2 regions of the Kitasatospora sp. NPDC001539 genome follow, and region 1 is predicted to be linked to the other one. Evidence: riboswitches for the same ligand, from Rfam matches in the RefSeq annotation. Region 1 holds a riboswitch; the other holds the start of a gene.

Evidence for each region. Region 1 has a riboswitch for glycine ahead of gcvP (aminomethyl-transferring glycine dehydrogenase). Riboswitches for the same ligand answer to the same signal wherever they lie in the genome.
Region 2: linked by a shared signal. The riboswitch ahead of gcvT (glycine cleavage system aminomethyltransferase GcvT) and the one ahead of gcvP (aminomethyl-transferring glycine dehydrogenase) in region 1 are both predicted to bind glycine.

What each region holds. Positions count from the first base shown of each region.
Region 1 covers NZ_JBEPAK010000007.1:54,523-69,804, forward strand. The annotation lists gene gcvP (aminomethyl-transferring glycine dehydrogenase) at 1-2,373, opposite strand, end outside; glycine riboswitch at 2,475-2,607, opposite strand; glycine riboswitch at 2,609-2,712, opposite strand; gene ABT247_RS03175 (PRC and DUF2382 domain-containing protein) at 2,939-4,012, shown strand; gene ABT247_RS03180 (MFS transporter) at 4,178-5,677, shown strand; gene ABT247_RS03185 (DNA polymerase IV) at 5,852-7,264, opposite strand; gene ABT247_RS03190 (SanA/YdcF family protein) at 7,334-8,008, opposite strand; gene ABT247_RS03195 (MerR family transcriptional regulator) at 8,186-8,830, opposite strand; gene ABT247_RS03200 (bifunctional nuclease family protein) at 9,072-9,548, opposite strand; gene ftsR (transcriptional regulator FtsR) at 9,670-10,365, opposite strand; gene ABT247_RS03210 (double zinc ribbon and FHA domain-containing protein) at 10,545-11,087, opposite strand; gene ABT247_RS03215 (DUF881 domain-containing protein) at 11,653-12,687, opposite strand; gene ABT247_RS03220 (small basic family protein) at 12,932-13,264, opposite strand; gene ABT247_RS03225 (DUF881 domain-containing protein) at 13,261-14,391, opposite strand; gene ABT247_RS03230 (sugar phosphate nucleotidyltransferase) at 14,566-15,282, opposite strand, start outside.
Region 2 covers NZ_JBEPAK010000088.1:10,818-26,099, reverse strand. The annotation lists gene gcvT (glycine cleavage system aminomethyltransferase GcvT) at 1-1,106, opposite strand, end outside; glycine riboswitch at 1,338-1,442, opposite strand; gene ABT247_RS16185 (enhanced serine sensitivity protein SseB C-terminal domain-containing protein) at 1,661-2,455, shown strand; gene ABT247_RS16180 (enhanced serine sensitivity protein SseB C-terminal domain-containing protein) at 2,572-3,501, shown strand; gene ABT247_RS16175 (ABC transporter permease) at 3,956-4,945, shown strand; gene ABT247_RS16170 (ABC transporter substrate-binding protein) at 5,000-6,775, shown strand; gene ABT247_RS16165 (ABC transporter permease) at 6,873-7,883, shown strand; gene ABT247_RS16160 (ABC transporter ATP-binding protein) at 7,880-8,950, shown strand; gene ABT247_RS16155 (ABC transporter ATP-binding protein) at 8,985-10,031, shown strand; gene ABT247_RS16150 (trimeric intracellular cation channel family protein) at 10,271-10,930, shown strand; gene ABT247_RS16145 (IclR family transcriptional regulator) at 10,836-11,612, opposite strand; gene ABT247_RS16140 (cysteine desulfurase family protein) at 11,781-12,962, shown strand; gene mnmA (tRNA 2-thiouridine(34) synthase MnmA) at 13,034-14,170, shown strand; gene ABT247_RS16130 (Uma2 family endonuclease) at 14,301-14,858, shown strand; gene ABT247_RS16125 (LOG family protein) at 15,005-15,282, shown strand, end outside.

The sequences.
Region 1 (15,282 bases):
CGCGACCTGGGTGGCGTGCTTCAGGCCCTCGCCGCCCATCAGCCGGACGTACGCCCAGGAGATCGGCAGGATCGCCGCCGAGCCCCACGGCGCGGCCGAGATCGGGCCGACACCGGTGGCCGGGCCGGCCTCCTCCTGCAGCGGGTGGTTCGGCAGGTACGGCGCCAGGTGGGCGCGCACCGCGACCGGGCCGACGCCCGGGCCGCCGCCGCCGTGCGGGATGCAGAAGGTCTTGTGCAGGTTCAGGTGCGAGACGTCCGCACCGAACTTGCCCGGCTTGGCCAGGCCGACCAGGGCGTTCAGGTTGGCGCCGTCCACGTAGACCTGGCCACCGGCCTCGTGCACCAGGGCGCAGATCTCGGTGATCTGGGTCTCGTACACGCCGTGGGTGGACGGGTAGGTGACCATCAGCACGGACAGGTTGTCGCGGTGCTGCTCGATCTTGGCCTTCAGGTCCTCGACGTCCACGTCGCCGTCGACCAGGGTCTTCACCACGACCACGCGCATGCCGGCCATCACCGCGGAGGCGGCGTTGGTGCCGTGCGCGGAGGACGGGATCAGGCAGACGTCGCGCTGGGTGTCGCCGTTCGCCTGGTGGTAGGCGCGGACGGCCAGCAGGCCGGCCAGCTCGCCCTGGGAGCCGGCGTTCGGCTGGATCGAGACGGCGTCGTAGCCGGTGACCTCGACCAGCTGCTGCTCCAGCTGGCGGATCAGGGTGAGGTAGCCCTGGGCCTGGTCGATCGGCGCGAAGGGGTGCAGCTGGCCGAACTCCGGCCAGGTGACGGCCTCCATCTCGGTGGTCGCGTTGAGCTTCATGGTGCAGGAGCCCAGCGGGATCATGCCGCGGTCGAGCGCGTAGTCCCGGTCCGACAGGCGGCGCAGGTAGCGCAGCATGGCGGTCTCCGAGCGGTGGCTGTGGAAGACCGGGTGGGTGAGGTACTCGTCCTCGCGCAGCAGCGCGGCGGGCAGCGCCTCGGCGGCCTCGGCGATCTCGACGGCGGGGACGCCGAACGCGGCCCAGACGCCGGCCAGGTGCTCGCGGGTGGTGGTCTCGTCGGTGGAGACGGAGATCCGGTCCGCGCCGTCCTGGTGGACGTTGATGCCGTGGGTGCGGGCGGCGGCGGCGATCTCGGCGGCGCGGCCCGGGACGACGGCGGTGACGGTGTCGAAGAACTCGCCGTGCAGCAGCTCGACGCCGCCGGCCCGCAGGCCCTCGGCGAGGGCGGCGGCGTAGCGGTGGGTGCGCCGCGCGATGTCGGCCAGGCCGTCCGGGCCGTGGTAGACCGCGTACATCGAGGCCATCACGGCGAGCAGCACCTGGGCGGTGCAGATGTTGCTGGTGGCCTTCTCGCGGCGGATGTGCTGCTCGCGGGTCTGCAGCGCCAAGCGGTAGGCGCGGTTGCCGTCGGCGTCGACGGACACGCCGACCAGGCGGCCGGGCAGCGAGCGGGCGTACTCCGCGCGCACCGACAGGTAGCCGGCGTGCGGGCCGCCGAAGCCCATCGGCACGCCGAAGCGCTGCGAGGTGCCGCAGGCGATGTCGGCGCCCAGCGAGCCCGGGGACTTCAGCAGGGTCAGCGCCAGCAGGTCGGCGGCCACGGCGACGACCGCGCCCAGCCCGTGCGCCTGCTCGATCACCGGGGCGAGGTCGCGGACGACGCCGGTGGCGCCCGGGTACTGCAGCAGCACGCCGAAGACGCCGCGCTCGGCGACCTCGGCCGGGATGCCGTCGGACAGGTCCGCGACGACGACCTCGACACCGGTCGGCACGGCCCGGGTGTTGATCACCGCGATGGTCTGCGGGAGGGTCTCGGCGTCGACCAGGAAGACGCCGCCCTTGACCTTGGTGACGCGGCGGGCCAGGGCCATCGCCTCGGCGGCCGCGGTGCCCTCGTCCAGCAGCGAGGAGCCGGAGGTGGGCAGACCGGTCAGGTCGGAGACCAGGGTCTGGAAGTTGAGCAGCGCCTCCAGGCGGCCCTGGGAGATCTCCGGCTGGTACGGGGTGTAGGCGGTGTACCAGGCCGGGTTCTCCATGACGTTGCGCAGGATGACCGGCGGGGTGAAGGTGCCGTAGTAGCCCAGGCCGATCATCGGCTGGAGCACCTTGTTGCGGCCCGCCAGCTCGCGCAGCTCGGCGAGGACCTGCGCCTCGCTGCGGCCGGCGGGCAGGTCCAGGGCGGTGATGGAGCGGATCGCCTCGGGAACGGCGGTGGCGGCGAGCTCGTCCAGGGAGCCGTAGCCGACGGACGCCAGCATCTTCTCCTGGGCGGCGGCGTCGGGGCCGATGTGGCGGTTCTCGAAGGGGCTGGCCGACTCGAGCTCGGTGAGGGTCGAGGCGCCGATGGGGCGTCCCGCGTTCGGCTGGGCGTTCATGGTGGTCGAGGCCTCCTGGTCACGGACCGGCGGGGGCGCGCACGCCGACGGCCATCCGCTGCGGACGGCGGACCGGCTCGGGCGGGCGAACCCGAAAGGCCTCCCCCTCTGTCATCGGGACCTGAGAGCTTCGCCCGCACGTCGCGCTGTCGGCGCTCCGTCGGCTTGCACCGTCGGTGAGGGTGGTGATCGTCGGCTCCCGCGCCGGCGATCCTGCCCTGCTTTCCAGAGTGACCTATCCCGCACGGTACGGATGCCTGAGAGATTCCGGGGAGGGTTTGCTCCTTCGGCGCCCCGACCAGCGGTTTTCGCGGTCGTGGACTCTCCCGAGCGGGTTCGGCGGTCGCGGCCCAGGGTACCAGCGGGCGGCCTTCGGATCACGGGTGCGTCAGGTCACTCGAGGTCTACGCGCGTCCCCCGGACGGCCCAGCACGAAGCCCGTCCGGCGCACCCCGGTCGCGTCGGTCCCATTCATGCCTTTTGGTGTGAAGTGGCGGACGGGACGGGTGTGCTCCGACCGCCGTACCTGCGGGAGTTCCGCAGGCGCAGCGGACTGGAGGAAAGAGTGCAGACCGACATCGACCCCCGGGATCTCATCGGCCACAAGGCGGTCGACCGCAACGGAGACAAGATCGGCACGGTCGACGAGGTGTACCTGGACGACGCGACCGGCCAGCCGGAGTGGGCCGCCGTGCGAACCGGCATCTTCGGCCGCGACGCCTTCGTCCCCCTCACCACGAGCGAGTTCTCCGGTGACGAGCTCCGGGTCCCCTACGACAAGTCGCTGGTCAAGGACTCGCCGGACTTCGGCGTGGGCCAGCACCTGTCGCCGGCCCAGGAGCTCCAGCTCTACCGCTACTACGGGCTCGACACCCCGGTGGACGCCCGCACCGCCGGCGAGGAGCCAGGCCGGACCGCCCAGCCCGACCTCGACTTCGGCACGGCGCCGGCCGTCGCGGCGGCGGCGACCACGACCGCCACCACGACCGCCCCGCCGCTCGCCTTCCACTCCGCCGAGCCGGGCCCGACCACCGCGGTCGCCGGCCCCGGCGCCCTCGGCACCGACACCGCCCGGGAGACCCACGTGCCGACCCTCGCCGCCCCCGCACCCGCCGCCCCCGTGGCGACCGCTCCCGTGTTCGAGCCGAAGCCGCAGCCCGCACCGGCTGCGGCCACCCCCGCGCCGGTGCCCGCGCCTTCCGCCGACACCGGCACCTCGGCCATGACGGCGCCGGTCGAGATCACCTGCCGCGAGGAGCGGCTCGACATCACCACCGAGTGGCACGTCCTGGGCACCGCGAAGCTGCGCAAGTACGTGACCAGCGAGCAGGTCGAGCGCCGCGTCCCGGTGGTCCGCGAGCGGGTCCGGGTGGAGCGGGTGCCGGTCAGCGACGCCGAGCGCGCCGCGCTGACCGAGAAGGAGATCGCCGAGGACGTCGAGGAGGTCACCCTCCGCGAGGAGCGCCCCGTCGTGCGCAAGTATCTGGCGCCGATCGAGCGGGTGCGCCTGGTCGTCGAGCGCTACACCGCCGAGGAGGTCGTCCAGGACGAGCTCCGCCGCGAGCACGTCGAGGTCCACGACGACAGCGCCCCGGTCACCAACGGCGCCCGCTCCGACGGCTCGCGCCCGGTGGTCTGACCGCCCGCCCCTCCTCCCCCAAGGGCCCCGGATCCCCTCCGGGGCCCTTGCCGTGCCCCGGACTTCCCCGCTTTGCCAAAGCTTAACCGCTCGATATTTGACACTCTGAAGTATCTCCGGGCATATTTACTTCAGTTCATTCACTATGTACGGGAGGAAGCAACCGTGAGTGAGGCACCACAGCCCACCACCGCGGCCGAGAAGCAGAGCAGCGCCCGGGTCCTGCCGGCCCTCATCCTGGCGATGCTGTCGTTCAGCGTGGTGCAGACCGCGGTCGTCCCGATCCTGCCCTCGCTGGCCAAGGAGCTGGACGTCTCCACGTCCAACATCACCTGGCTGATGACCGCCAACCTGCTCTCCGCAGCCGTGCTGACTCCCCTGCTGGGCCGCTTCGGCGACCTCCGGGGCCGTAAGCCCATGCTGCTCATCTCGCTGGCCGGCCTGGTCGCCGGATCCGCACTGGCGGCCGGCACCCACTCCTTCACCTGGCTGGTCGTCGCCCGCGTCCTGCAGGGCGCCGGCGGTGGCGTGATGCCGCTGGCGATCAGCATCGTCCGCGACGAGCTTCCCAAGCAGAAGGTGACCGGCGGCGTCGCCGCCATCAGCGCCTCGATGGGCGTCGGCTCCGGCCTCGGCCTGGTGGCCACCGGCCTCCTGCTGGAGCACTGGAACTACAAGTCGATCTTCTGGATGGGCCTGGCCTTCGGCCTGATCGCGATCGCCCTGGTGGCCCTGCGCGTCCCGTCCGACCCGGTCACCGACAAGGAGGGCGGCGCCGACCCGCTCGGCGCGCTCGCCCTGGCCGGCTGGCTCTCCGCCCTGCTGGTCGCGGTGAGCCAGGGCAACCACTGGGGCTGGACCTCCACCAAGACCCTCGGCCTGTTCGCCGTCGCCGCCGTGGTCGCGCTGGTCTGGGGGATCATCGAGACCAAGGTCGCGCACCCGCTGGTGGACCTGAAGATGATGTCCCGCCCGGCCGTGGCCTTCACCAACCTGGCCGGCCTGCTCATCGGCTTCGGCATGTACGGCTCGTTCATGGTCATCAGCAACTTCTCCCAGACCCCGGAGAAGCTGGCCCACTACGGCTTCACCGCGACCGTCCTGCACGCCGGCGTGATGCTGCTGCCGTCCGCGATCGGCTCGATGGTGGCCGCCCCGCTCGGCGCCGTGCTGATCGCCCGCCGCGGCCCCCGCCTGCCGCTGGTCCTCGGTGGCGTCCTCGGCGCCGTCGCCATGGCCTACCTGGCCCTGCGTCACAGCCACGAGGGTGACATCTACACCGCCTCCGCCATCTTCGGCCTCGGCATCGGCCTCGCCTTCGCCGCGATGCCGGCCTTCATCAACGGCGCCGTCCCGGTCGAGCAGAGCGGCATCGCCAACGGCATGAACTCCGTGCTGCGCACCGTTGGTGGCGCGATCGGCACCGCCGTGATGACCGCCATCCTGACCGGCGACACCATGAAGCTCCCGATCAAGATCCCGGTGCTGCTGCCCACCCTGGACGCCTACAAGCACGCGTTCTGGGCCACCGCCGTGGTCTGCATCGTCGCCGGTGCCGTCCCGTTCCTGATCCGCACCGCCAAGCCGGTCGCGGCCGCCCCGGGCGCCCCGGGCGGCTCGGCCCCGCAGGACTCCAGCACCCAGCTGGTCAAGACCGACGCCTGACGAGGCGTCCGGCCCGCGCGCTCAGGGACAGGGCGCGCGGACCCGGCCTCCGTACGTCGCGAGGGCATCACGAACGCGCGGAGCCGGCACGGTGTGAACGGCCCCACCCGGTACCCACCGGGTGGGGCCGTTCCACGTCCCGACCCCCTCCACCGGCAGGGCCGCCCGGGCCCCTCAGCCCTCCGGCCGCTGCGGCCCCTCCTCCCCCTGCGTCCCGCCCGCGTCCGCCACCCGCCGCAGCGGCAGCGGCCGGGCCGGCTCCAGCGCCGGGTCGTCGACCGCGAAGGTCCGCACCCGGCCCGGCCCGCTCCACGGCGTCTCGAACCGTACGGTGACCCGCCCGACCCCGCTGCCCTGCACCCACCCCGGGCCGAACTCGGCGTGGTGGACGTCCTGCCCGGGCAGCCAGCGTCGCACCGCGGCCGCCTCCCGCTCCTGCTCGGCCTCCGCCGCCTCGACCGCCTCGGCGTGCTCCGCCGCCTCCTCCCGCAGCGCCTGCGCGAACAGGTCCTCCTGGGTGTAGTCGGCGAGCTGCGCCACGCCCACCCCCAGCAGCCGCACCCCGCCGGTGATGTCCACCTGCTCGGCCAGCCGGCGCGCGATCGCGGTGATCACCGCCGGGTCGTCGGTCGGCCCGCCGAGCGTCTCCGAGCGGGTCAGCGTCGAGAAGTCGAACCGCCGGACCTTCAGCACCACCGTCCGCCCGGAGCGCCCCGCCGCCCGCAGCCGCCGCACGCACCGCGCCGAGAGCGACTCCACCTCGCGCAGCACCCGGTCCCGGTCGGCCAGGTCCACCTCGTAGGTGTCCTCCACCGAGACCGACTTCGCGTCCTGGTCGGCGACCACCGGCCGCTCGTCCAGCCCTATCGCCATCTGGTGGATCCCGGCGCCGTGCGCGCGGCCGAGCAGCGCGACCAACTCCGCCTCGCCCGCCTCCGCGAGGTCCGCCACCGTACTCAGCCCGGCCCGCCGCAGGACCTGCTCGGTGGCCGGCCCGATCCCGGGCAGCGCCCGGACCGGCATCGGCCCGAGCACGGCCCGCTCCTGCCCGGGCTCGATCAGCACCAGCCCGTCCGGCTTGGCCTGCTCGGAGGCGATCTTCGCCATCAGCTTGGAGCCCGCCGCCCCGACCGAACCGGTCAGCCCGGTGGAGCGGTGGATGTCCGCCCGCAGATCCTCCGCCAGGGCGAGCACCAGCCGCTCACCCGTCTCGTGGTCCGCCTCCGCCAGTACCGGGCCGTACGGACCGGCCTCCAGGTCGACGAAGGCCTCGTCCAGACTGAGCGGCTGCACCAGCGGCGACAGCTCCCGCAGCAGCCCCATCACGATCTCGCTGTTCTGCCGGTAGGCCTCGAAGCGCCCGGCCAGGAAGGCCGCGTTGGGGCACAGCCGCCGCGCCTGCGCCATCGGCATCGCCGAGTGCACCCCGAACCTGCGCGCCTCGTAGGAGGCCGTGGAGACCACCCCGCGACCGCCGAGCCCCCCGACGACCACCGGCTTGCCGCGCAGGCTCGGCTTGGCCGCCTGCTCCACCGCCGCGAAGAAGGCGTCCATGTCGAGGTGGATGATGCTCGGCAGAGATCGCACCCGCCGATCATCGCGCACGGGTCCGACAGTGCGTGCGAACCCGGCCGACGCCGGCGGCCGGGCCGCCGCCTACCGCCTCTCCGCCGCCTCCGCCAGCGCCTTCGCGACGCCGTCCTCCTGCGGGCCGAGCAGTGCCGGGTCCGGCCGCAGCCAGGCGTTCACCGCCGCCTTGCCCGCCCCGGCGACCTCCCGCAGTCCGCCGTACAGCCAGGTGGCGTCGTGCGGCTCCGGCACCCCGACCGCGTACGAGCGGATGCCGGCCGCCTCGCACAGCGCCAGCGCCCGCCGGACGTGGAAGTCCTGGCTGACCAGCACCGCGCGGTCCACCCCGAAGATCCGGTGCGCCCGGGTGCAGGAGTCCCAGGTGTCGAAGCCGGCGTAGTCCCGGACCACCCGCCCCGGCGGTACCCCGTGCTCGGTCAGGTACCGGTACATCGCGTCCGGCTCGTCGTACGAGACCCGCCCGTTGTCCCCGGTCACCAGCACGGCCCGCACCTTCCCCTCCCGGTACAGGTCCAGCGCCGCCGTGAGCCGGTGCTCGAGGTACGGCGAGGGCCTGCCCTGGTCCAGCCCCGCTCCGAAGACCACCGCCACCGGCGCGGACGGCGCGCTCTCCACCGTGCCGACCCGGTCCCCCGCCGCGATCCACAGCCAGGCGCTCGGTGCCAGCACCGACGAGCAGAGCACCGCCGTCACCTGGAAGACCCTGCGCTGGGTCCGCCGCGTCCGCAGCCGTGCCCGCATCCCCACCGCCCGGCGCCGCAGCAGCCCCGAGATCCCGGTGCCGACCCTCACGTGCCCTCCCTCGATCGTCCCGCCGGGCAACACGACGAGGCCGTGGGCCCGGACGGTTCCCCGTCCGGGCCCACGGCCTCGTCAGATCCGGTCACGCACCGTCGCCGCGCGGGTGGCGGCGCCTCGTCAGACCGCGCGGTTGCGGCGCTGCGCCAGCTCGTCCGCCGGGTCGTGCCCCACCAGCGTCTCGCCGGTGTCGGTCCGCTCCGCGTGCAGCCGCCCGAGGGTCAGCTCCAGCTCCTGCCAGACGGCTCCGACCGCGATGCCGAACACCCCCTGACCGCCCTTCAGCAGATCGACCACCTGCTGCGGCGTCGTGCACTCGTACACCGTCGCCCCGTCGCACATCAGCGTCAGCCCGGCCAGGTCGGCCTGGTCGGCGGACTGCAGATGGGCGACGGCCACCCGGATGTTCTGCAACGAGACGCCCGCGTCCAGCAGCCGCTTCACGATCTTGAGCAGCAGGACGTCGCGGAAGCTGTAGAGCCGCTGGCTGGTCGCCGGGTACGCGGTGCGGACGCTGGGCTCCAGCAGTCCGGTGCGGGCCCAGTAGTCCAGCTGGCGGTAGGTGATGCCGGCCGCCGCGCAGGCCGTCGGGCCACGGAAGCCGAGCAGTTCGGACGTCGGCGCCAACCGCTCGATCGCGGGCTGGCCCGGCTGCACGGCCGGGAACCTGCCCACGCGGGGCAGGTCGGTCACGGTACGAGAGGTGCGGGGTACGTGCACGGCGCACAGGCCTCCTGCGGCCGCGTCATCGCCGGTGCTGCTCATGCCTACCTCCGTCCACTTGTGCTGCGGGCAACCCGACTGCGGGCATCGGCCACCCGGACAGCCACTCCTGACGGTAGGCAGTCCCCTATGACCCGTCAACGATCGCCACGCCGGGGCAGACAGACCACATCACTCAGGAGAGTGGTTTTTCGTGCCCCTAGTGTGGGTAGATGGACGGTTTTTGGCAAAACGGTGAGGGAAACGGCCGATCAGGCCCCGCTCGCGCCACCGCGGACCCGCGCTACTGCGGACCGCCGCCCCCGAAGTCCTCGGGTGACACCTGGTCGAGGAACTCGCGGAACTTCTCGACCTCGTCCTCCTGCTCGTCCGGGATCGCGATGCCCGCCTCGGCGAGCACCTCCTCGCTCCCGTAGATCGGCGTGCCGGTGCGCAGCGCGAGCGCTATCGCGTCGGACGGCCGGGCGCTGACCTCGACGCCGCCGGCGAACACCAGCTCGGCGTAGAACACGCCCTCCCGCAGATCGGTGATCCGGACCTCGGTGAGCTGCTGGCCGAGCGCCTCCAGGACGTCCTTGAACAGGTCGTGCGTCAGCGGGCGCACCGGAGTCATGCCCTGCTGGGCGAAGGCGATCGCGGTCGCCTCGCCGGGGCCGATCCAGATCGGCAGGTAGCGATCTCCCCCGACCTCCCGCAACAGCACGATCGGCTGGTTGGAAGGCATCTCCACTCGGACACCCACGACGTCGAGCTCATTCACACACGCAACCCTATGGCTCCACTCCCGGATATGAAAGCGCAGGGCCGACGCCGCTGGTCAGGGCGGTGCACCCGGTGGGTCGGGCCGGTGCTCCCGGTGGGTCGGGCCGGTGCTCCCGCGGCTATCCGCGGGTCCGCAACCCGGCCTGGACCATCGCCGCGTGCAGCCGCACGGACAGCGTCGCCAGCTCCCGCGCGGTGGCCTCCGCATGGGCCCGGGTCTGCGGGTTCCGGTGCCGCCGCAGCGGCGCCACCACCTGCTCGACCAGCGCGACCTCCCGGTCGGCCGCCGCCTTCATGGCCCTCAGGTGCCGGGGCTCCAGCCCGTACCGGCCGAGCTCCGCGACCAGCCGGGCCACCTGCAGCGCCTCGCCGTCGTAACCGCCGTCCGCACCGGGCGCGACCAGCCCGTAGGACTCCCACTCGGCGAGCTCCCGCTCCCCCGCCTCGGCCGCGGCCAGCAGTTCGGCGCGCCCCAGCCGGACGCCCGAGGCGACGTCGGCGTGGGCCACCAGCTCGCGGTCGGCCTCCTCCAGCGGCCCCGGCCGGGCATCGGCGGCGGGCGGCAGCGCGGGCGGGGCCTCGCCGCGCTCGATCGCGTCCAGGTGCTCGCGGATCACCCGCAGCGGCAGGTAGTGGTCGCGCTGCATCCGCAGCACGTAGGCCAGCCGCTCGACGTCGGCCGGGCTGAACTTGCGGTACCCCGAGGGCGTGCGCTGCGGCTCCACCAGCCCCTCCGCCTCCAGGAAGCGGATCTTGGAGATGGTCACCTCGGGGAAGTCGTCACGCAGGTGGGCCAGCACGGCGCCGATGCTCAGCAGTTCGTCGCCGCCGCGGCGCCGGCCGGCGGGCCGGTCCGACCGGACGGGCTGCCGCGGGCCCGCGACCACCCCGCGCCCGCCCCGGTCCGCCTGCGGACCGGACGACGACGCGGGGGTGGCCGCCCCGAGAGAAGAAGGGGAATCGCTGCTCACTCGGGCTCCTGCCGACGTTGGTTTCAGTACCCCCGGTTGTGGCCGGCGAAGAACACCAGCCGGTACTTCCCGATCTGCACCTCGTCGCCGTTGTTCAGCGGCACCTCGTCGATCCGCTCCCGGTTGACGTAGGTGCCGTTCAGGCTGCCCACGTCCGCGACGCTGAAGCCGGACGGGGTGCGGCGGAACTCCACGTGGCGGCGCGAGACCGTGACGTCGTCCAGGAAGATGTCGCCCTGCGGGTGACGGCCGGCCGTGGTGACGTCCGAGTCCAGCAGGAAGCGGCTGCCCGAGTTCGGGCCGCGCTGCACGATCAGCAGGGCCGAGCCCGGCGGCAGCGCGTCGATCGCCTGCAGCACCTCGGCCGAGAGGGCCGGCGTGGTGCCGGTGCCGGTCGTGGCGGTGGGGTCGTGGGACTCCAGGCCGGAGATCGAGATGGTCGAGGTGGTCTCCGCCGCCCCCTCGGGCAGCGGGCCACCGCGCAGCGCCGTACCGCAGTTGGAACAGAAGCGGGCCGCGGCCGGGTTCTGGTTGCCGCACCTGGGGCACGGAGTGGGGCCAGCCATGTTCACAGCCTCCTGGCGCGGCACACCCGACGGGTTGTGCCCGGCGTACGGGTCCGGGGCAAACCCTCCACCAGAGGTTGAGGGTCCTGACGGGAAACCTATGCGCGGGTCGCCGGAGGGGTCAACCGACGCGCCGTAGCCCGCCTGATTGCCCGCGTACTGGGCGGCGCCGCCGTCCCGGTACAACTGCTGTCCGGCGTAGGGCGCGGCCTCGGGGGCGGGGCGCATGCCCGGCACCGCGGGCTCGTCCTCCGAGCGGCGGTGCCGAGCGGTGGGCGCCTCCACGGCGGCCGCGTCCCGGCCCTTGTTGCGACCGAACAACTTCGAGAAGAAACTCACGGGCGAATCCCCTTGCGTGTGACAGACCCGCCCGCGGGGCAGGGTGAGAACCTCGGACAGGCTGCGGGCCCGGTTGCGGCCCGGGCCTGCTGGAGTGGTACTCCGACGTTTGGTGCTGCGGTTGGTGCTACGGAGCGTACTGGTGCGAACCAGTCTCTCCCACGCGACGGCGGTACCCCGCACCGGGTGCCGCCCGCCCGGGACGGGCCGTTCGTCGGACGCCCCGTCACTTCGAAGCCGGCTTGGCGTACTGCGGCGACTTCGGATCCACGAGGGCGTCCACGACCACCTTCTGCTGCTGGGTGATCGTCGCCCGAGCCTGGTGACTCTCCAGAGTACGGACGACACCGCCCGGAATGTTCAGCGCGGGAGTCAGGTCCTGCGGGTTCCCCACGACGGTGAACCGATAGGGCGGCGAGACCTTCTTCCCGTCGATCTGCACCCCGCCGCCCGACAGGTCGGTGAAGTAGGTGTTGACCACCACGCGCACATCGTTGATCTGAATCGCCTCCGCCCCCGCCGCTCGAAGTTCCTGCAGGGTGTCCAGCAGCATATCTGCCTTCACCTGCCCTTGGGGATCATCGACCGTGAGTACGATGCCCGGACCAGTGGCTTTGACCGTACCGGCCAGCACGCCCAGTTCCGTCATCTTCTTCCTGGTCTGCTCCTGGGCCTCCTTGGCCTGGTTGGAGCTGTTCTCCAACTTCGCCAGGGACTGCTCCAGCTCGGCCTTCTCCTGTTGGAGACGCTGCTGACGGCTGTCCAGTTCGTCGAGGATGCGGACCAGGTCCTCCTGCCGCGCGCCGCGCAGCTGGTTGTGGTGGTCGTTGGTCGAGCGCACCTGGATCGCCAGGCCCAGCCCGAGCGAGAACAGCAGCAGCGCCACCACCAGCTGGCCGCGCGAGAGTCGCGGCGGCCACAGCGCGGCCTTCAGCCGCCGACGACCGGCGTGCCGGTCCCCCGCGGGCGGGCGCCCGTCGGCCTCGGGCTGGGCGGCGTCAGCGGCCCCGGCGGCCTCCGGCTCGGCGGCCTCGGGCTCGGCGGCCTCGGGCTCGGCGGCCTCGGGCTCGGTGGGCAAGGGCTCTACGGACGCGGGCACGGCGGCCAGGGGCTCGGTGGGCAAGGGCTCTACGGACGCGGGCACGGCGGCCAGGGGCCCGGTGGGCAGGGGCTCTGCGGGCGCGGGCTCGGGCGCGGGCTCGGTTCCGTCCTGCGGCGCCGCCTCCGACGCGGCCTCCGGCGCCGTCTCCGTCCCGGCCACGGGCCTCGACGCGGCGCGCTCCGGCTCGACGGGCTCCGGCTCCTCGACCGCCGGCCCGGCCTCCGCAGCCGGCGCGCGCTCGTCCTTCGTCAGCCGTACCACCGGCTCCGGCCGGACCTGCCCGGCCTCGGGCCCGGCCGGGGCAGCGGAGCCCCCGGAGTCCGGTACCCCGGCCTCCGTACCGGGCGCCTCGACGCCCTTCCGGTCCGACTTCTCCTCCTCCGCCGCCTTCTCGCGGCCCGGCTCAGGCACGGAAGACATGGCGCCGGATCGCGGCCGCGTTCGAGAAGATGCGGATGCCGAGGACGACGACGACACCCGTGGACAGCTGCGAACCGACGCCCAGCTGGTCACCGAGGAAGACGATCAGCGCCGCGACCACCACGTTCGACAGGAACGAGACGATGAACACCTTGTCGTTGAAGATCCCGTCCAGCATCGCCCGGACACCGCCGAACACCGCGTCCAGCGCCGCCACCACGGCGATCGGCAGGTACGGCACGACGGCGTCCGGCACCTCGGGCTGGACGAAGAGCCCGACGACCACCCCGATCACGAGACCCAGTACGGCAATCACGATCTAGCTGCTCCTGTCCCTGTCGTGGTCTTGGTGGATCCGGTGGACGGACGCCGCTTCGGGGTCGGGCCACCGCTGTGCGCGGATGGTGAAACGGACGCGGCGGGGCTCTCCGAGGTTCCGGGGGAGCTGCCGGGTCCGCCCGATGCCGTACCGCTCGGCCCGGCCGAGGCGCCCGAGGCCGACGCACCGGGCGACGCGCCCGACGGCGACGTGGCCGTGGGCGAGCCACCCGGTGCGGCACTGGCCTCCGGTGTGAGCGGCTGGGCGGTCCGCAGCGTGACCCCGACGGCCGCCGGCAGCGTCAGGCTCTTCTGGGCGGAGAGCGTCGACTTGATGCCGTACTTCTCCTGCAACAGCCGCAGGTACTGCCCGGCCATGTCGTTCTCGAAGGCGGCGAGGAGCTTCGGACCGTCCCCGATCGCCTGGATGGTGTACGGCGGGACGAGCGGCCGGTTGTCCACCAGCACCGCCTCGCCGGCGGCGCGGATCGCGGACAGTGCGGTCAGCCGCTGGCCGTTGATCGAGACGGCTTCCGCACCCGAGCCCCAGAGGCCGTTCACCACCAGTTGCAGGTCGCGGTCGCGCAGCCGTCCGCTGTTGGAGAAGCCCTGCCCGGCGCGCGGGTCGACATTGCCCCCGGCGCCCGTCCCCGGGGCGTCCTCCAGCACCAGCCTGACCCCGGGCCCGGTGACCTCCCCCAGGCCGACGGTGCCGGTCAGGCCGCCCGCATCGCCCTCCCCGGAGGGGAACGCCTGCTGCTGCGCGTCCTCGACCTTGCGCCGCAGGTCCTGGACCTGCTGCTGGAGCTTGTCGGCCGAACCGTTGCTGTCGTTGATCCGGTGGATCAACGCGTCCCGCTCCTTGGCGAGGGTGGGCTCCGCCTTGTGCGCGTTCACCGCGCCGACCGTCACCACGGCTCCGACCAGCGCCAGTCCGGCGCCCAGCGTGAGCAGCCCCCGCAGGGTGCGGGGTATCCGGCTGTCGTGGTCGCCACCCCGCGCGGCGGCCGCCTCGGCGTAACCCTCGTCCAGGCTGTGGTCCATCACGTTCGTCAGCAGGGACATCGAGGCGTCCGGACGGTTGTACCGTCCGTTCGGGGCACTCGGCGTCGGCGTCGCTGGCATGCCGACCATCGTCCCATGCGCGCGAAGGGCCCCGTGCACGGCCCCTGAGCTGCACACACGGCGCCCACACGACGGGGAGTGACGGGCGGTCCGCAATGGTGTGAAAACGGACAGCGGGGCGCGCGGCTCGCGGCCGCACGCCCCGCCGATCAGGGCATTCGCCCCCTCAGGCCGTCAACGCCCCGCGCTGTCGACCACCGCCGCCCACTCGTCCAACAACGCCTCGGTCGCGTCGTCGTCCGGGCCCTCGGCCCACAGGTGGGTGACCGCCTCCGCCGGGTCCGGCAGGACCAGCGTCCAACGGCCGTCCGCCTCGACGACCCGGACACCGTCCGTGGTGTCCAGCCGCCGGTTGCCGGCCGCCTCCACCACCGAACGCATGACCATGCCCTTGGCTGCCCACGGCGTCGCGATGTCCCGACGCCGGATGTGCGCCTGCGGGATCCGGGCATCGATCTGGCTCAGCGTCAGCTGGGTCCGGGCCACCAGACCCACCAGCCGGACGAAGGCCGCCGCACCGTCCAGCACACCGCTGAACTCGGGCACCACGAAGCCGCCGCGCCCGTCCCCACCGAACACCGTGCCCTCGGCGGAGGCCGCCTTGGCCAGGTCGTCCGGCGTCGTCGTGGTCCAGATGACCTGGGTGCCGTGGTACGCCGCGACCTGCTCGGCGATCCGGGTCGTCGTCACCGGCAGCGCCACCTGCCCGCTGCGCCGCTCGGCCGCGACCAGGTCCAGCAGCACCAGCAGCGCGCGGTCGTCGTCGATCACCCGACCCAGCTCGTCGACGAACGCGACGCGCTCACCGACCGGGTCGAAGCGGACGCCGAACGCGGCCCGCGAGGAGGCCACCAGCTCACCGAGCCTGGCCAGCCCGGCCCGCCGCTCCTC
Region 2 (15,282 bases), on a different contig from region 1:
TAGAACGGCAGCGCCACGACCTGGACCGGCTCGTGCTTGCCGCGCACGTCCACCGCGACGGTGGTGCCGGGGGCGGCGTGGGCGGCGTCGACGTAGGCCATCGCGATCGGCTTGCCCAGGGTCGGGGACGGCGCGCCCGAGGTGATCCGGCCGATCGGATCGCCCTCGGTGGAGACCACGGTGTACTCGGCGCGGGGCACCCGCTTGCCCTCGGAGACCAGGCCGACCAGCACCTTCGGCGGGTTGGCCTCGGCCGCGGCGGCCGCCTGCTCCAGCGCCTTGCGGCCGACGAAGGCGCCGTCGTTGGTCGTCTTGTCGAAGCGGACGACCCGGCCCAGGCCCGCGTCGAAGGGGGTGAGGTCGGTGGACAGCTCGTGCCCGTACAGCGGCATGCCCGCCTCCAGGCGCAGGGTGTCGCGGCAGGACAGCCCGCACGGCACCAGGCCGCGGCCCTCGCCGGCGGCGGTCAGCGCCTGCCAGACGTCCTCGGCGTCGCCCGGGTGGCAGAAGATCTCGAAGCCGTCCTCGCCGGTGTAGCCGGTGCGGGCCAGCAGCACGTCGCGGTCGGCGACCCGGGCCGGGAGGATCGCGTAGTACTTCAGGCCGGGCAGGTCGGCGTCCGTGGTTCCGGCCAGGATCGCGGTGGACTCCGGGCCCTGGACGGCGATCAGGGCGTAGGTGTCGCGGTCGTCGGTGACGACGGCGTCGAAGCCCTTGGCGCGGGCGATCAGCTCGTCCAGGACCAGCTGGGCGTTGGAGGCGTTGGCGACGACCAGGAAGGCGTCCTCGCGCAGCCGGTAGACGATCAGGTCGTCCAGGATGCCGCCGTCCTCGGCGCAGATCATCGTGTAGCGGGCGCGCAGCACGCCCAGCGCGGAGACGAAGCCGACCAGCGCGTGGTCCAGCATCTCGCCGGCCTGCGGGCCGGTGACGGTGATCTCGCCCATGTGCGAGAGGTCGAACAGACCGGCCTTGGTGCGGACGGCGAGGTGCTCCTCGCGCTCGCTGCCGTAGCGCAGCGGCATGTCCCAGCCGGCGAAGTCGGTCATGGTCGCGCCGAGGGCGCGGTGCAGCGCGTCGAGCGCGGTCAGGCGGAGGGACGACATGGCCAGGAACTCCTCGGTCGGGGCACTCAGGGGTGCACGCGCCGGGACGGGACCCGCTCGGGGACCGACCCTGCGCGCGGGCATGCGGCGGCGTGGGTCTCCCCATCTGTCGTCGAACCTGAGAGCTTCACCGCCCACCTGCCCGCAGCTGTTTCCAGCATCCAGGACAGCATGGCGGCTTGCACCGTGGGTGGGCGCGCGACAGGGCCGGGCGCCGCTTTCCAGATGTGCCTAACCCGTGCGGTAAGGGGGCCTGAGAGATTCCGGGGAGGACTTGCTCCTTCGGCGCCGGCCGTACCGCCTGGGCGGCACTCCGGACTCTCCCGCGCGGGTTCGAGCGGCCGGTGTGGAGTTGTGGGGGCCCGCGGCGCATGCCGTCGGACGCGCACATCATGGCACGTCCACGGGCGCGGGGGGAGGGGGGCCCGGTCACACCGCCCGAAGTCGAACCCGTGCCCGACCGGCGCCCGACCGGCGTCCCACCGGGCCCCTAGACTTCTGCGCGTCGGCGCAGCAGTGGGCGGCCGACCGGCACGAGGGCGGATCGGCGGCGCATGGAGTACCCGGTGGAGCAGCAGCAGGGGTGGGGCGGCCCGGAGGCGGCGCCGCCGGGCGGCGCCTGGCCGGCCAACGAGCTGGAGCAGGTGCTGACGGCCGCGCTGGGCGACCCCGGCGCGACGCCGCGGGTGATCGAGGTACTGGCCCGCAGCCAGGTGTGGATCCCGCTGCCGGCCGGCGGCGATCCGGCCGGGCAGTCGCTGGACCTGCCGACCGTCGAACTGGCCGGGGACCCGTACGTGCCGGTGTTCTCCTCGCAGGAGGTGTTCCTGCAGCAGGCGCCGGGGATGGCCTTCGCGATCGCGCCGGCCTGGGAGTTCGCCCGCGGACTGCCGCTGGGCGTGGGCATCGCGGTCAATCCCGAGGCCGCGGTGGGCATCCCGGTGCCGCCGCAGGGCGTGGCGGAGCTGCGCCGCGGGCCGCGGGAGGACCGCTGGGACCAGCCGGAGGCGCCGACCGGCGGCCGGGTGGCGCTGCGCGAGCCGGTGCCGGGCGAGGACCCGGAGCACTTCCTGGCCGCCTGCCGGGCCGAACTGTCGGCGCTGCCGGGGGTGCTGACCGCGCGCCGGGCGCTGGCCAGCATCGAGGGCGAGCCGACCGTGATGTTCGTGGGCGTCCAGTTGGATCCGGCCGCCCCGGCCGACCCGGGCGCGGTGAACGAGGCGCTCGGCCGGGCGCTGGGAACCGCGCCGCTGCCGGGCGGCGTCCACCTCGTGCTGCTCGACCTCGCCGACGACCCGGTGGTCGAGTGGCTGCTCACCCGGGTACTGCCTTTCCATACGCGGATGTGAGCGGGGATCGTTCGTGAGCACGTCGCCGTGGCGGTGGCCGGTGCCGCGCCATAGGGTGCGTGCAGGCGGCTGACGGGCCGGCTGGGTTGAGGAAAGAGGCGCGGCGAGGTGGGCGCATGAGTGCGGGAGCGGGAACGGGCGGTGGGCCGGGCCCCTGGGGCCAGGCGCCGGCCGGGCGCCCGGCGGATCCGGGCGCGTTGGAGCGCGCCCTGCGCGACGTCGCGCCGGAGCGTTACGACGCGTACGAGCGGCTGCTGCACGCGCTCGCCGACGGCCAGGTCTGGATGCTGCTCTGGCACGGCACGCCGGGCAGCCCGGACGCGCAGTACGGGAACATGGAGATCAGCGGCCACGGCTACGCCCCGGCCGTGACCTCGCTCGAGCAGCTGACGGCCTCCGGCTGGGCCCGGGCCCACGAGGTCATCTCCGGGCGGGAGATCGCCGCCTCGCTGTACCGCACCCGCTGGGGCCTGTGGCTCAACCCGCACGCCCCCGGCGGCGGGGTCGGCGTGCCGTGGGCGGACCTGCGGCGGATCGCCGCGGGTCTGGACCGGCTGCCGGCCGGCCCCCTGAAGCTGAGCGAGCCGCAGGTGAACGCCCAGCAGTTCTTCGCGCTGCTGGAGCGGCAGGCCGGCGAGGTGCGCGCGGTGCGGGCGCTGCGCCGGGCCTGGGTGCAGCCCGCGGTGGGGGAGCCGTACCTGGCGATCGGCCTGGACCTCTACGAGAGTTCGCCGCCGGCCGTGGAGGCGGTGCGGGCGCTGATGCAGCGGGCGATCGCGGTGGCGCCCGAGGGGCTCGCGGTGTCCACCGTGGCGATGGCCGACGAGTACGACCCGGTGGCGCTGTGGATGCGCGCCAACGCCCGGCCGTTCTTCGACCGGGAGGCGGGGCGCCCGCTGACCGGCCCGTACCCGCCGGTGCCGTACCCGGCGCAGTCGCTGCCGGGGCAGCCGGCGCCGGGGTGGTCCTACGGCCCGCAGCCGAACGCGCCGGGCTGGGGGCAGCCGCAGGGGCCGCGGTCGTGGCCCGGATACCCGGGCCGCTGACAAACCCGGGGCCAAACGCATATTCACCAAGCCGACCTGATTCGCCATCAGGTCGGCTTCGGTGCTTTCCGGACGAATTTCCCGTTCCCGAAGTCCGCCCATCTTGACATGGCTGTTACAGCCGTGTGAAGAGGGATATGCCGAAGACCGGGGAGGTGCATGCGCGCAGATCACAGTTGGGCATCTGTCGCTTGTCAGGGCTGGCGCAAGCCAGTTCGCATGACAGAGAGTTCTGCGCAACGCATCGCGCGTACTGGAAACCCCACAAAGGTGAGCGCGCACGCCGACAGCTCGACCACGCGACGCCCATCCCGCGTGGTGGCAGTGCCTGTGCACGACGCACTGCCGCGCGCACCGCTCCTCCTAAGCACCTCCGCACGTCCGCAGCCGCACCGCCGAAGCCGGCGCCCGGCACCCGTGGGCCGGCCACCGTCGGCGAGGGGACCAACTGACCATGACCGCATCCGTGACCACCGCCGGGAACGAACCGGAGGCGCCAGCCACCGCGAGCCCGGCCAAGACGATCGAGGGCCGTTCCCTCGGTCGGATCGCCTGGACCCGCTTCAAGCGGGACAAGGCCGCCGTCGCCGGCGGCATCGTGGTGATCCTGCTGATCCTGCTCGCCGTGCTGTCCGGGCCGATCGAGGCCCTGTTCGGGCTCGACCCCGACCAGCCGAACACGGACCTGCTGGACGCCGACCTCGGCGGCCTGCCGCTCGGGGACTGGGGCGGGATGAGCGGGGACCACCTGCTCGGCATCGACCCCCTGCAGGGCCGCGACCTGCTCGCCCGCGTGGTCGACGGCTCGTGGGTCTCCCTGCTGGTCGCCTTCGGCGCGACCGTGCTGTCCAACACCCTCGGCACCGTGCTCGGCGTGATGGCCGGTTACTACGGCGGCTGGGTGGACACCCTGATCAGCCGGTTGATGGACGTCTTCCTGGCGTTCCCGCTGCTGCTCTTCGCCATCGCGATCTCCGCCTCGCTCCAGGGCGGCGCGTTCGGCCTGCACGGCCTCCCGCTGCACATCATGGTGCTGATCTTCGTGATCGGCTTCTTCAACTGGCCCTACATGGGCCGGATCGTGCGCGGACAGACCCTTTCGCTGCGCGAGCGGGAGTTCGTCCACGCCGCCCGCAGCCTCGGCGCCCGCGGCCCGTTCATCCTGTTCAAGGAGCTGCTGCCGAACCTGGTCGGCCCGATCCTGGTCTACTCGACCCTGCTGATCCCGACCAACATCCTCTTCGAGGCCGGCCTGAGCTTCCTCGGCGTCGGCATCCAGCCCCCGCAGTCCTCCTGGGGCGGCATGCTCGCCGACGCGAAGAACTACTACCAGGTGGACCCCCAGTACATGGTGGTCCCCGGCCTGGCGATCTTCATCACCGTGCTCGCGTTCAACCTGCTCGGCGACGGGCTGCGTGACGCCCTCGATCCCAAGAGCAACTGACCCAGCGTCAGGGCGCCTTTCCTCCTCCACATCCTCAAGGGGTTGATCTCACCCATGCGTAGGTCCCGTACCGTCGCGCTGACCGCCGCGGCCGCCGCCGTGGTCCTGGTCGTCACCGGCTGCTCGTCCAGCTCCAAGAGCGGCGACGCCAAGTCCTCCTCGGCAAGCTCCAACGACTCGAGCGGCGGCGCCGACGCGGCCACCAAGCAGATCGTCAACGCCTCGGACAAGAAGGGCGGGACGGTCACCTACGAGATGAAGGGCACCCCGGACTCCCTCGACCCGGGCAACACCTACTACGCGTACATCTACAACTTCTCGCGCCTGTACGGGCGTCCGCTGACCACCTTCAACCCGGCGGCCGGCGCGGACGGCAACAAGCTCGTCCCGGACCTCGCCGAGTCGCTGGGCCAGCCCAGCGCGGACGGCCTGACCTGGACCTACAAGCTGCGCGCGGGCCTGAAGTACGACGACGGCACCCCGATCACCTCCAAGGACGTCAAGTACGCCGTGGAGCGCTCGAACTTCGCGCCCGAGGTGAACTCGAACGGCCCGACCTACTTCCACGACCTGCTGGTCGACAACCCGACGCCGTACCAGGGCCCGTACAAGGACAAGACCGGCGACCTGAAGTCGATCGAGACGCCGGACGACACCACGATCGTCTTCCACCTCCAGCACCCCTTCGCCGACTTCGACTACCTGGTCAGCGCCCCGCAGACGGTGCCGGTCCCGCAGGCCAAGGACACCGGTGCCGACTACGTGAAGCACGTCGTGGCCTCGGGCGCCTACAAGTTCGAGTCCTACGAGGACGGCAAGCAGGCCGTCCTGGTGCCGAACACCAACTGGGACAAGAGCACCGACCCGATCCGCAAGCAGCTCGCGGACAAGATCGTGCTCAAGATGAACATCGACCAGGCCACCATCGACAAGGACCTGCTGGCCGGCAACGCCCAGGTCGACCTGGTCGGCGGCGGCGTCGACCCGCAGACCCAGGCGCAGATCCTGCGCGACCCGAAGCTCAAGGCCAAGACCGACAACGCCTACGGCGGCCGCCTGGTCTACATGGCGATCAACACCAAGGTCGCGCCGTTCGACAACGTCGACTGCCGCAAGGCCGTCCAGTACGCGATCGACAAGGTCGCCGTGCAGACCGCGCTCGGCGGCCCGATCCGCGGCCAGGTGGCCAACACCGTCCTCCCGCCGGACATCCCGGGCCACCAGGACTTCAACCTGTACGAGACCAAGGACAACAAGGGCGACCAGGCCAAGGCCAAGGACGCGCTGAAGGCCTGCGGCAAGGACGGCGGCTTCACCACCGTCCTGTCCGCCCGCACCGAGCGCGCCACCGAGGTCGCCGCGGCCACCCAGATCCAGGCCCAGCTGAAGAACATCGGCATCAACGTCGAGATCCAGCAGTACCCGCAGGGCAAGTACCTGACGGACTCGGCCGGTGCGCCGCAGTTCACCCAGGACCACAACATCGGTCTGATGATGATGCAGTGGGGCGCCGACTGGCCGACCGGCTACGGCTTCCTGCAGCAGATCGTCGACGGCCGGGCGATCAAGGCGTCCGGCAACAGCAACCTGGCCCAGCTGAACGACCCGGCCGTCAACAAGCTGCTCGACGACGCCGCGGTCAACCCGGACCGGGCCGCCCGCGAGAAGATCTACGGCGACATCGACAAGAAGGTCATGGAGTCCGCGGTCTACGTCCCGCTCACCGACTTCAAGGTCTTCCTGTACCGCCCGGACAGCGCCACCAACCTCGGGTCCAACCCGGCCTGGTCGGGGGAGTACGACTACCTGAACATCGGCACCACCAAGTAAGAGCCTGGCTCCGCATCCCTGAAGGCAGGTGAAGGCAGCGGCGGCCGCCGCCGTCCGGCAGACCCCGGACGGCGGCGGCCGCCGGAGCCGCCCAACTGTGTTTGCCTACATCATCCGCAGGATCCTCGCGGCCGCGGTGCTGCTGCTGGTCGTCAGCGCGGTCACCTTCGCGATCTTCTTCCTGCTCCCGCGCTTCGCCGGCGAGACCACCGACCAGCTGGCCGCGCAGTACATCGGGAAGAACCCGTCGCCCGAGGCGATCGCGGCGGTCAAACAGAACCTCGGCTTCGACCAGCCGCTGTACACCCAGTACTGGAACTTCCTCAAGGGCCTGGTCAGCGGCGCCGAGTACAAGTTCGGGCCGGAACCGGCCACCTGCCACGTGCCCTGCTTCGGCTACTCCTTCAAGAACCACCTGGAGGTCTGGCCGGAGATGACCAGCCGGATCCCGGTCACCATCTCGCTCGCCATCGGCGCGGCGGTGCTCTGGCTGGTCTCCGGCGTCACCACCGGCGTGATCTCCGCGCTCAAGCCGCGCTCGATCTTCGACCGGCTCTCCATGGGCGTCGCGCTGGCCGGCGTCTCGCTGCCGGTCTTCTTCACCGGCGCCCTGCTGCTGACGGTCTTCAGCTACGAGTGGCCGATCCTGGACAACCTCGAGTACGTCGACTTCACCTCCGACCCGCTGATGTGGGCCCGCAACCTGATCCTGCCGTGGATCTCGCTGGCCTTCCTCTACTCCGCGCTCTACGCCCGGCTCACCCGCGCCGGGATGCTGGAGACGATGAGCGAGGACTACATCCGCACCGCCCGGGCCAAGGGCCTGGTCGAGCGGAAGGTGGTCGTCAAGCACGGGCTGCGCTCCGCGCTCACCCCCATCGTCACCATCTTCGGCATGGACCTCGGGCTGCTGCTCGGCGGTGCGCTGATCACCGAGCAGGTCTTCTCGCTCAAGGGCGTCGGCCAGTTCGCCGTCCAGGCGATCTCCGACAACGACCTGCCCAAGGTCCTCGGCGTCACCCTGCTGGCCGCCTTCTTCATCGTCGTCTGCAACCTCGTGGTCGACCTCCTGTACGCCCTCGTCGACCCCCGCGTGAGGCTCTCGTGACCGAGCTCCAGAAGACCCCGGCGGACGCCGCGTCGCCCCCGTCGGGCGAGCCGTTCCTCTCCGTCCGCGACCTGAGGATCCACTTCGACACCGACGACGGCCTGGTCCGCTCGGTGGACGGCGTCAGCTTCGACGTGCACAAGGGGCGCACCCTGGGCATCGTCGGCGAGTCCGGCTCCGGCAAGTCCGTCACCTCGCTGGGCATCATGGGCCTGCACCGCTCCAAGCGGGCCCGGATCACCGGCGAGATCCGGCTGGGCGGCGAGGAGCTGATCGCCGCCGGACCGGACCGGGTGCGCCAACTGCGCGGCCGCGAGATGGCGATGATCTTCCAGGACCCGCTGACCGCGATGCACCCCTACTACACGGTGGGGCAGCAGATCGTCGAGGCGTACCGGGTGCACCACCCCCAGGCCTCCAAGAAGCAGGCCCGGACCCGCGCGATCGAGATGCTCGACCGGGTCGGCATCCCGCAGCCCGACCGCCGGGTGGACGACTACCCGCACCAGTTCTCCGGCGGCATGCGCCAGCGCGCGATGATCGCCATGGCCCTGGTCAACGACCCCTCGCTGCTGATCGCCGACGAGCCCACCACCGCCCTGGACGTCACCGTCCAGGCGCAGATCCTGGACCTCATCCGCGACCTCCAGGACGAGTTCGGGTCCGCCGTCATCATCATCACCCACGACCTCGGAGTGGTCGCCGAGCTGGCCGACGACATCCTGGTGATGTACGGCGGCAAGTGCGTCGAGCGCGGCCCGGCCGAGACCCTCTTCGACGCGCCCGAACACCCCTACACCTGGGGCCTGCTGGGATCGATGCCGCGCCTGGACCGGGAGCTGCAGGAGCGGCTCGTCCCGGTCCGGGGCACCCCGCCGAGCCTGATCAACGTGCCGTCCGGCTGCGCCTTCCACCCGCGCTGCCCGTACGCCCAGCTGACCGGCGGACGCTCCACCGACGAGGTCCCGGTGCTGGCCGAGGCCGCGCCCGGCCACTTCGCGGCCTGCCACCTGCCGGCCGACGAGCGGCACCGCATCTTCGCCGAAGAGATCGCGCCCCGGCTGTGAGCCCGGCCTCGTACCACCTTTCTGGAGAGAACCGATGACGGACACTCAGGCGGCCGCGATCCCCGCGCCTGCGCCTGCCCCCGAGCGCGAGCCGCTGCTGAAGGTGACCGGCCTGACCCGGCACTTCCCGATCCGCGGTGGACTGCTGCGGCGCCAGACCGGCGCGGTGCGGGCCGTCGACGGCATCGACTTCACGGTCAACGCCGGCGAGACGCTGGGCGTCGTCGGCGAGTCCGGCTGCGGAAAGTCGACCATGGGCCGGCTGGTCACCCGGCTCGACGAGCCCACCGGCGGGAAGATCGAGTTCGAGGGCACCGACATCACCCACCTGGGCGTCGGCGCGATGCGGCCGCTGCGCCGCGACATCCAGATGATCTTCCAGGACCCGTACTCCTCGCTGAACCCCAGGCACACCGTCGGCACCATCGTCAGCACGCCCTTCCGGCTCCAGGGCGTGGAGCCCGAGGGCGGGGTCAAGAAGGCCGTCCAGGACCTGCTGGAGCTGTGCGGGCTCAGCCCCGAGCACTACAACCGCTACCCGCACGAGTTCTCCGGCGGCCAGCGCCAGCGCATCGGCATCGCCCGGGCCCTCGCCCTGAGGCCCAAGATGATCGTCGCGGACGAGCCGGTCTCCGCGCTGGACGTGTCGATCCAGGCCCAGGTGGTCAACCTGCTGGACGACCTCCAGCAGGAGCTGGGCCTGACCTACCTGATCATCGCGCACGACCTCTCGGTGGTCCGGCACGTCTCCGACCGGGTGGCGGTGATGTACCTCGGCAAGATCGTGGAGATCGCCGACCGGGACTCGCTCTACCGCAGCCCGATGCACCCGTACACCAACGCCCTGATGTCGGCCGTCCCGGTACCGGACCCGCGCCGGCGCCAGCGGGCCGGCCGCGAGCGGATCCTGCTCAAGGGCGACGTGCCCTCGCCGATCAACCCGCCCAGCGGCTGCCGCTTCCGGACGCGCTGCTGGAAGGCCCAGGACGTGTGCGCCGCCCAGGAGCCGCCGCTGGCGGCGCTGAAGACGGGGCACCAGGTGGCGTGTCACTTCCCCGAGCGAAGCGAGGGGAACGACTAGCACAGCCCCGGGCGAAGCGAGGGGAACGACCATCGCAGCCCCGGGCGGAGCGTGGGGAACGACCAGCACAGCCCCGGGCGGAGCGAGGGGAACGACCATCGCAGCCCCGGGCCGGGCGAGGGGAACGACCAGCACAGCCCGGAGCGACGACCATCGCAGCCCCGGGCGGAGCGAGGGGAACGACCGGCTCCGCCCGACGCAGGCGGAGGGGAGGGTTCCGCACAGGTCATAGTTGTGTGGTGACCTCGCAGATCTTCCCCTCCGACGTGCAGCAGTCCCTCGACCTCGCCGGCATCTTCGTCTTCGCCCTCTCCGGCGGCCTGCTCGCCGTCCGCAAGAACATGGACATCTTCGGGATCTGCGTACTGGCGGAGGCCACGGCGCTCGGCGGCGGGGTGATCCGCGACCTGGTGATCGGGGCGACCCCGGTGGCCGCGTTCAGCAACTTCGGCTACTTCGTGACGCCGCTCGCGGCCGGCCTGGTGGTGTTCTTCCTGCACCCCCAGGTCGAGCGGATCAACCGTGCGGTGCAGACCCTGGACGCCCTCGGCCTCGGCCTGTTCTGCGTCACCGGCACCGCCAAGGCGCACGACTACGGGCTGGGCGCGGCCGCGGCCGTCGCACTCGGCATGGTGACCGCGGCCGGCGGCGGGGTGATCCGCGACGTGCTGGCCGGGGAGATCCCCTCCCTGCTGCGCTGGGACCGGGAGATCTACGCCGTCCCGGCCCTGGTCGGCGCCGCCCTGGTGGCCGTGCTGATCGGCGCCGACCGGCTCACCGGGGCCACCGGCACCGCCGCCGCGCTCACCGCCTTCGGGCTGCGGATGCTCGCGCTGAAGTACGGCTGGCGCGCCCCGCGGGCTTGGCACCGCAACGGTTCTCGCACCAGCGAGGAGTAGGCGAGCCGCCGCACGCGAGCGAGATCGCCTCGGCCGTGCAGAGCAGCTCCGGCACCATCCGGGCCAGCTCGGCCGGCCGCACCTGACTGGCCGGGGCGCTCAGCGCGCAGGCCGCGACCGTCCGCCCGCCGGTGCCCGCGACCGGCGCGGCCACGCAGGTCACCGGCTCCCGGTGCTCGGCGGACTCCGCCGCCCAGCCGCGCAGGCGCACCGCCGCGAGCTCGGGCGGCAGTTCCTCCTCGCGGGCGCCGTCCTCGGGCAGCCCGGCGAGCAGCACCCGGCCGACCGCCGTCCCGGTCACCGGCGCCCGGCGCCCGATCCGGGAGGGCCGGGCCGCCCTCGGCCCGGCCACCTCGTCCAGGTAGAGCACCTCGCCGTCGTGCAGCACGGCCAGTTGGACGGTGTAGCCGCAGCGCGCGTTGAGCGCGGCCAGGTAGGGCGCGGCCACCTGCCGGACGTCGAAGTCCTCCAGTGCCCGGTCGGCCAGTGAGAGCACCCGGCCGCCGAGCCGGTAGCGCAGGTCCGGCTGGCGCCGGACGAAGCCGTGCTCCTCCAGCGTGCGCAGCAGCCGCAGCGCGGTGGACTTGTGCACTCCGAGGCTGCCCGCGGCCTGCTCCAGCGAGAGCGGTCCCTCGCCGAGAGAGCCGAGCAGGGTCAGCGCGCGGTCGACCGACTGCGACATGACGCCCCCTGGAAACTCGCTCGAGAAGTGGCCGTCAGGCTAACCGCTGGGTGGCGCGGTGGTACAAACCAGTACCGGACTCCGCCGTCCGGCCGGGGCGCGCCCGGTGGCCGGATCGGTGCACCGAGCCGGGGCCCCGACCGGGTCGCCCTCTACAATCGGATGGTTATGCCATACCTGGACCATGCGGCGACCACGCCGATGCTGCCCGAGGCGATCGCCGCGATGACGGCGCACCTGGGGGTGGTCGGCAACGCCTCGTCCCTGCACGCGGCCGGCCGCCGGGCCCGCCGGGTGGTCGAGGAGGCCCGCGAGTCGCTGGCCGAGTCGCTGGGCGCCCGTCCGAGCGAGATCGTGCTCACCGGCGGTGGCACCGAGTCCGACAACCTGGCGGTCAAGGGCCTGTACTGGGCCCGCCGGGACGCCGACCCGGCCCGCACCCGGGTGCTCTGCAGCCCGGTCGAGCACCACGCGGTGCTGGACGCGGTGCACTGGCTCTCCGAGCACGAGGGCGCGTCGGTCGAGTACCTCCCGGTGGACGGGCACGGCCGGGTGCACCCCGCGGAGCTCCGCGCGGCGATCGAGCGCGATCCGGCGTCCGTGGCCCTGGTCACCGTGATGTGGGCCAACAACGAGGTCGGCACCGTCCAGCCGGTGCCCGAACTCGCCGCCGTGGCCGCCGAGTACGGCATCCCGATGCACGCCGACGCGGTGCAGGCGCTCGGTCAGGTCCCGGTCTCCTTCGCGGAGTCGGGGCTCACCGCGCTCACCGTCACCGGGCACAAGATCGGCGGACCGTTCGGCATCGGCGCGCTGCTGCTCTCCCGCGGCGCCGCGCCCGTCCCGCTGCTGCACGGCGGCGGCCAGGAGCGCGACGTGCGCTCCGGCACCCTGGACGCCCCCGCCGCCGCCGGCTTCGCGGCCGCCGCGGCGCTCGCCGTGGACCGGCGGGAGGAGCACGCGGCGGTGCTCGGCGGGCTGCGCGACGAGCTGGTGGCCTCCGTCCTGGCGGCCGTCCCGGACGCGGTGCTCAACGGCGACCCGTCGCCGGCGGGCAGGCTGCCCGCCAACGCCCACTTCTCCTTCCCCGGCTGCGAGGGCGACGCCCTGCTGATGCTGCTGGACGCCCAGGGCATCGAGTGCTCCACCGGCTCGGCCTGCTCGGCCGGCGTGCCCCAGCCCAGCCACGTGCTGCTCGCGATGGGCGTGGACCCGCTGCTGGCCCGCGCCTCGCTGCGGTTCTCGCTCGGGCACACCTCGGTGCGGGAGGACGTCGCGGCGCTGGCGGCGGCGATCGGGCCGGCGGTGCAGCGGGCCCGCAACGCGGGGCTGGCGACCGTACGGCGGTAGCGGCGGGGTGCGGCGGTGGAGTCCGTCCGGCGGGAGGGCATGTCCGGCGGCCCCGTACGCTTGTAGTCACCATGACTGACTTCCCGGGTGCCCCGACCACTCCCTCCACCGGCCGCCTGCGCGTGCTCGCGGCGATGTCCGGCGGAGTCGACTCCGCCGTCGCCGCCGCCCGCGCCGTGGAAGCGGGCCACGAGGTGACCGGCGTCCACCTGGCGCTGTCCGCGAACCCCCAGTCCTTCCGCACCGGCGCGCGCGGCTGCTGCACCATCGAGGACTCCCGGGACGCCTGGCGCGCCGCCGACGTGATCGGCATCCCCTTCTACGTCTGGGACCTCGCCGAGCGGTTCCGCGAGGACGTGATCGACGACTTCGTCGCCGAGTACGCGGCCGGGCGCACGCCCAACCCGTGCCTGCGCTGCAACGAGAAGATCAAGTTCGCCGCGCTGCTCGACAAGGCGGTCGCCCTCGGCTTCGACGCCGTCTGCACCGGCCACTACGCCCGGATCGTCGACCTGCCGTCCGGGGAGCGGGAGCTGCACCGGGCCGTGGACGCCGCCAAGGACCAGTCGTACGTCCTCGGCGTGCTCGACGCCGACCAGCTGGCCCACTCGCTCTTCCCGCTCGGTGACACCACCAAGGAGGAGATCCGCGCGGAGGCCGAGCGCCGGGGCCTCGCCGTCGCCAAGAAGCCGGACAGCCACGACATCTGCTTCATCGCCGACGGCGACACCCAGGGCTTCCTCGCGAAGCACCTCGGCACCGCGACCGGCGACATCCTCGACGTGGACGGCACCAAGCTCGGCGAGCACGACGGCGCGTACGGCTTCACCATCGGCCAGCGCAAGGGCCTGCGGATCGGCCGCCCGGCGGCCGACGGCAAGCCGCGCTACGTGCTCGACATCTCCCCGGTGAACAACACCGTGACGGTCGGCCCCGTCGAGGGCCTCGACGTCACCGCGCTCACCGCCATCCGCCCCCGCTGGTGCGGCACCGAGCCCCTCGCCGAGGGCCGCTACACCGCCCAGCTGCGCGCCCACGGCGAGGAGGTGCCCGTCTTCGCGTCGGTCGTGGACGGCGAACTGCGGGTCCGGCTGGACACCCCGGTCCGGGGCATCGCTCCCGGCCAGGCGGTGGTGCTCTACGACGGCACCCGGGTCGTCGGCTCCGCCACGATCGCCACGACGGAGCGCCCGGCCGTCACGGCGTAGGCGGCTGCCTGCGCTCCGCCGGGGCGACGCGGCCGGGGGCTCGGGTGAGGTCGGTCATAGTGGTGGAACCGTGCGGGGTCGACCCCGCCCCACGGCCGACGACAGCCCTGGACGCCATCCGGAGGGACGCATGACCTTCTACGAGCAGCACCGCGACTTCATCGAGGAGCTGGAGCGGATCGCCCCGGACGGAGTCCGGATCGAGTGGTCCGGAGACACGCTGATCATGCAGGCGTCGCCGTCCAACATCCACCAGCTCAACGTGGCCCAGGTGCGCCGGCAGTTCGAGCAGCACGCTCCGGACGGCTACCTTCCCAGCGAGCGGAGCGAGATCGTCAGCCCGGACGTCACCAAGGGGCGCGAGCCGGATCTGACGTACCTCCCGCTGGAGGCCCTCTCCCAGCCCGGCAACAAGGCCCCCGCCGAGGAAGCCCTGATCGCCGTGGAGATCGTCTCGCCGTCCAATCCGGGCAACGACTGGATGGACAAGCTGCGCGACTACGCCGTGATGCGGATCCCGCTGTACCTCATCGTGGATCCGCGTCAGCAGACGGTGGCGCTCTTCTCCGAGCCGGACCGGGACCGGTACCACACCCGCAGCGACCGGAAGTTCGGTGACACGATCACCATCCCGGCGCCCTTCGGCTTCGGCCTGGACCTGTCGAAGCTGGTGCCGTACCCGGACTGACGGTGGGCGGACGACGGGAGCCGGCGGCCGTCGGCCGGGTCCACGGCGGTGATCAGGTCGGATATCTCGAGAGGTCGCACGCCGAGCACCTCAGGGGGTGGCACCGGCGAGCGGCGGCGGGCGGACGTGATAGACCGGTCGGCATTATGAACATCTGCGTCTTCTGTTCCGCGTACTCGCTCGACGACCGCTACTCCGCCCCGGCCGCCGAGTTCGCCCGGCTGCTGGGCGAGGGCGGCCACACCCTGGTCTGGGGCGGCTCGAACGCCGGGCTGATGGGCCTGCTCGCCGACGAGGTGAGGGCGGCGGGCGGCAAGCTGGTCGGCATCATGGTCGAGATGCTGAAGCACAAGGGCTACGTCGGCGCCGACGAGCTCTTCATGGCCCTCGACCTGGCCGAGCGGAAGGCCGAGCTGGCCGCCCG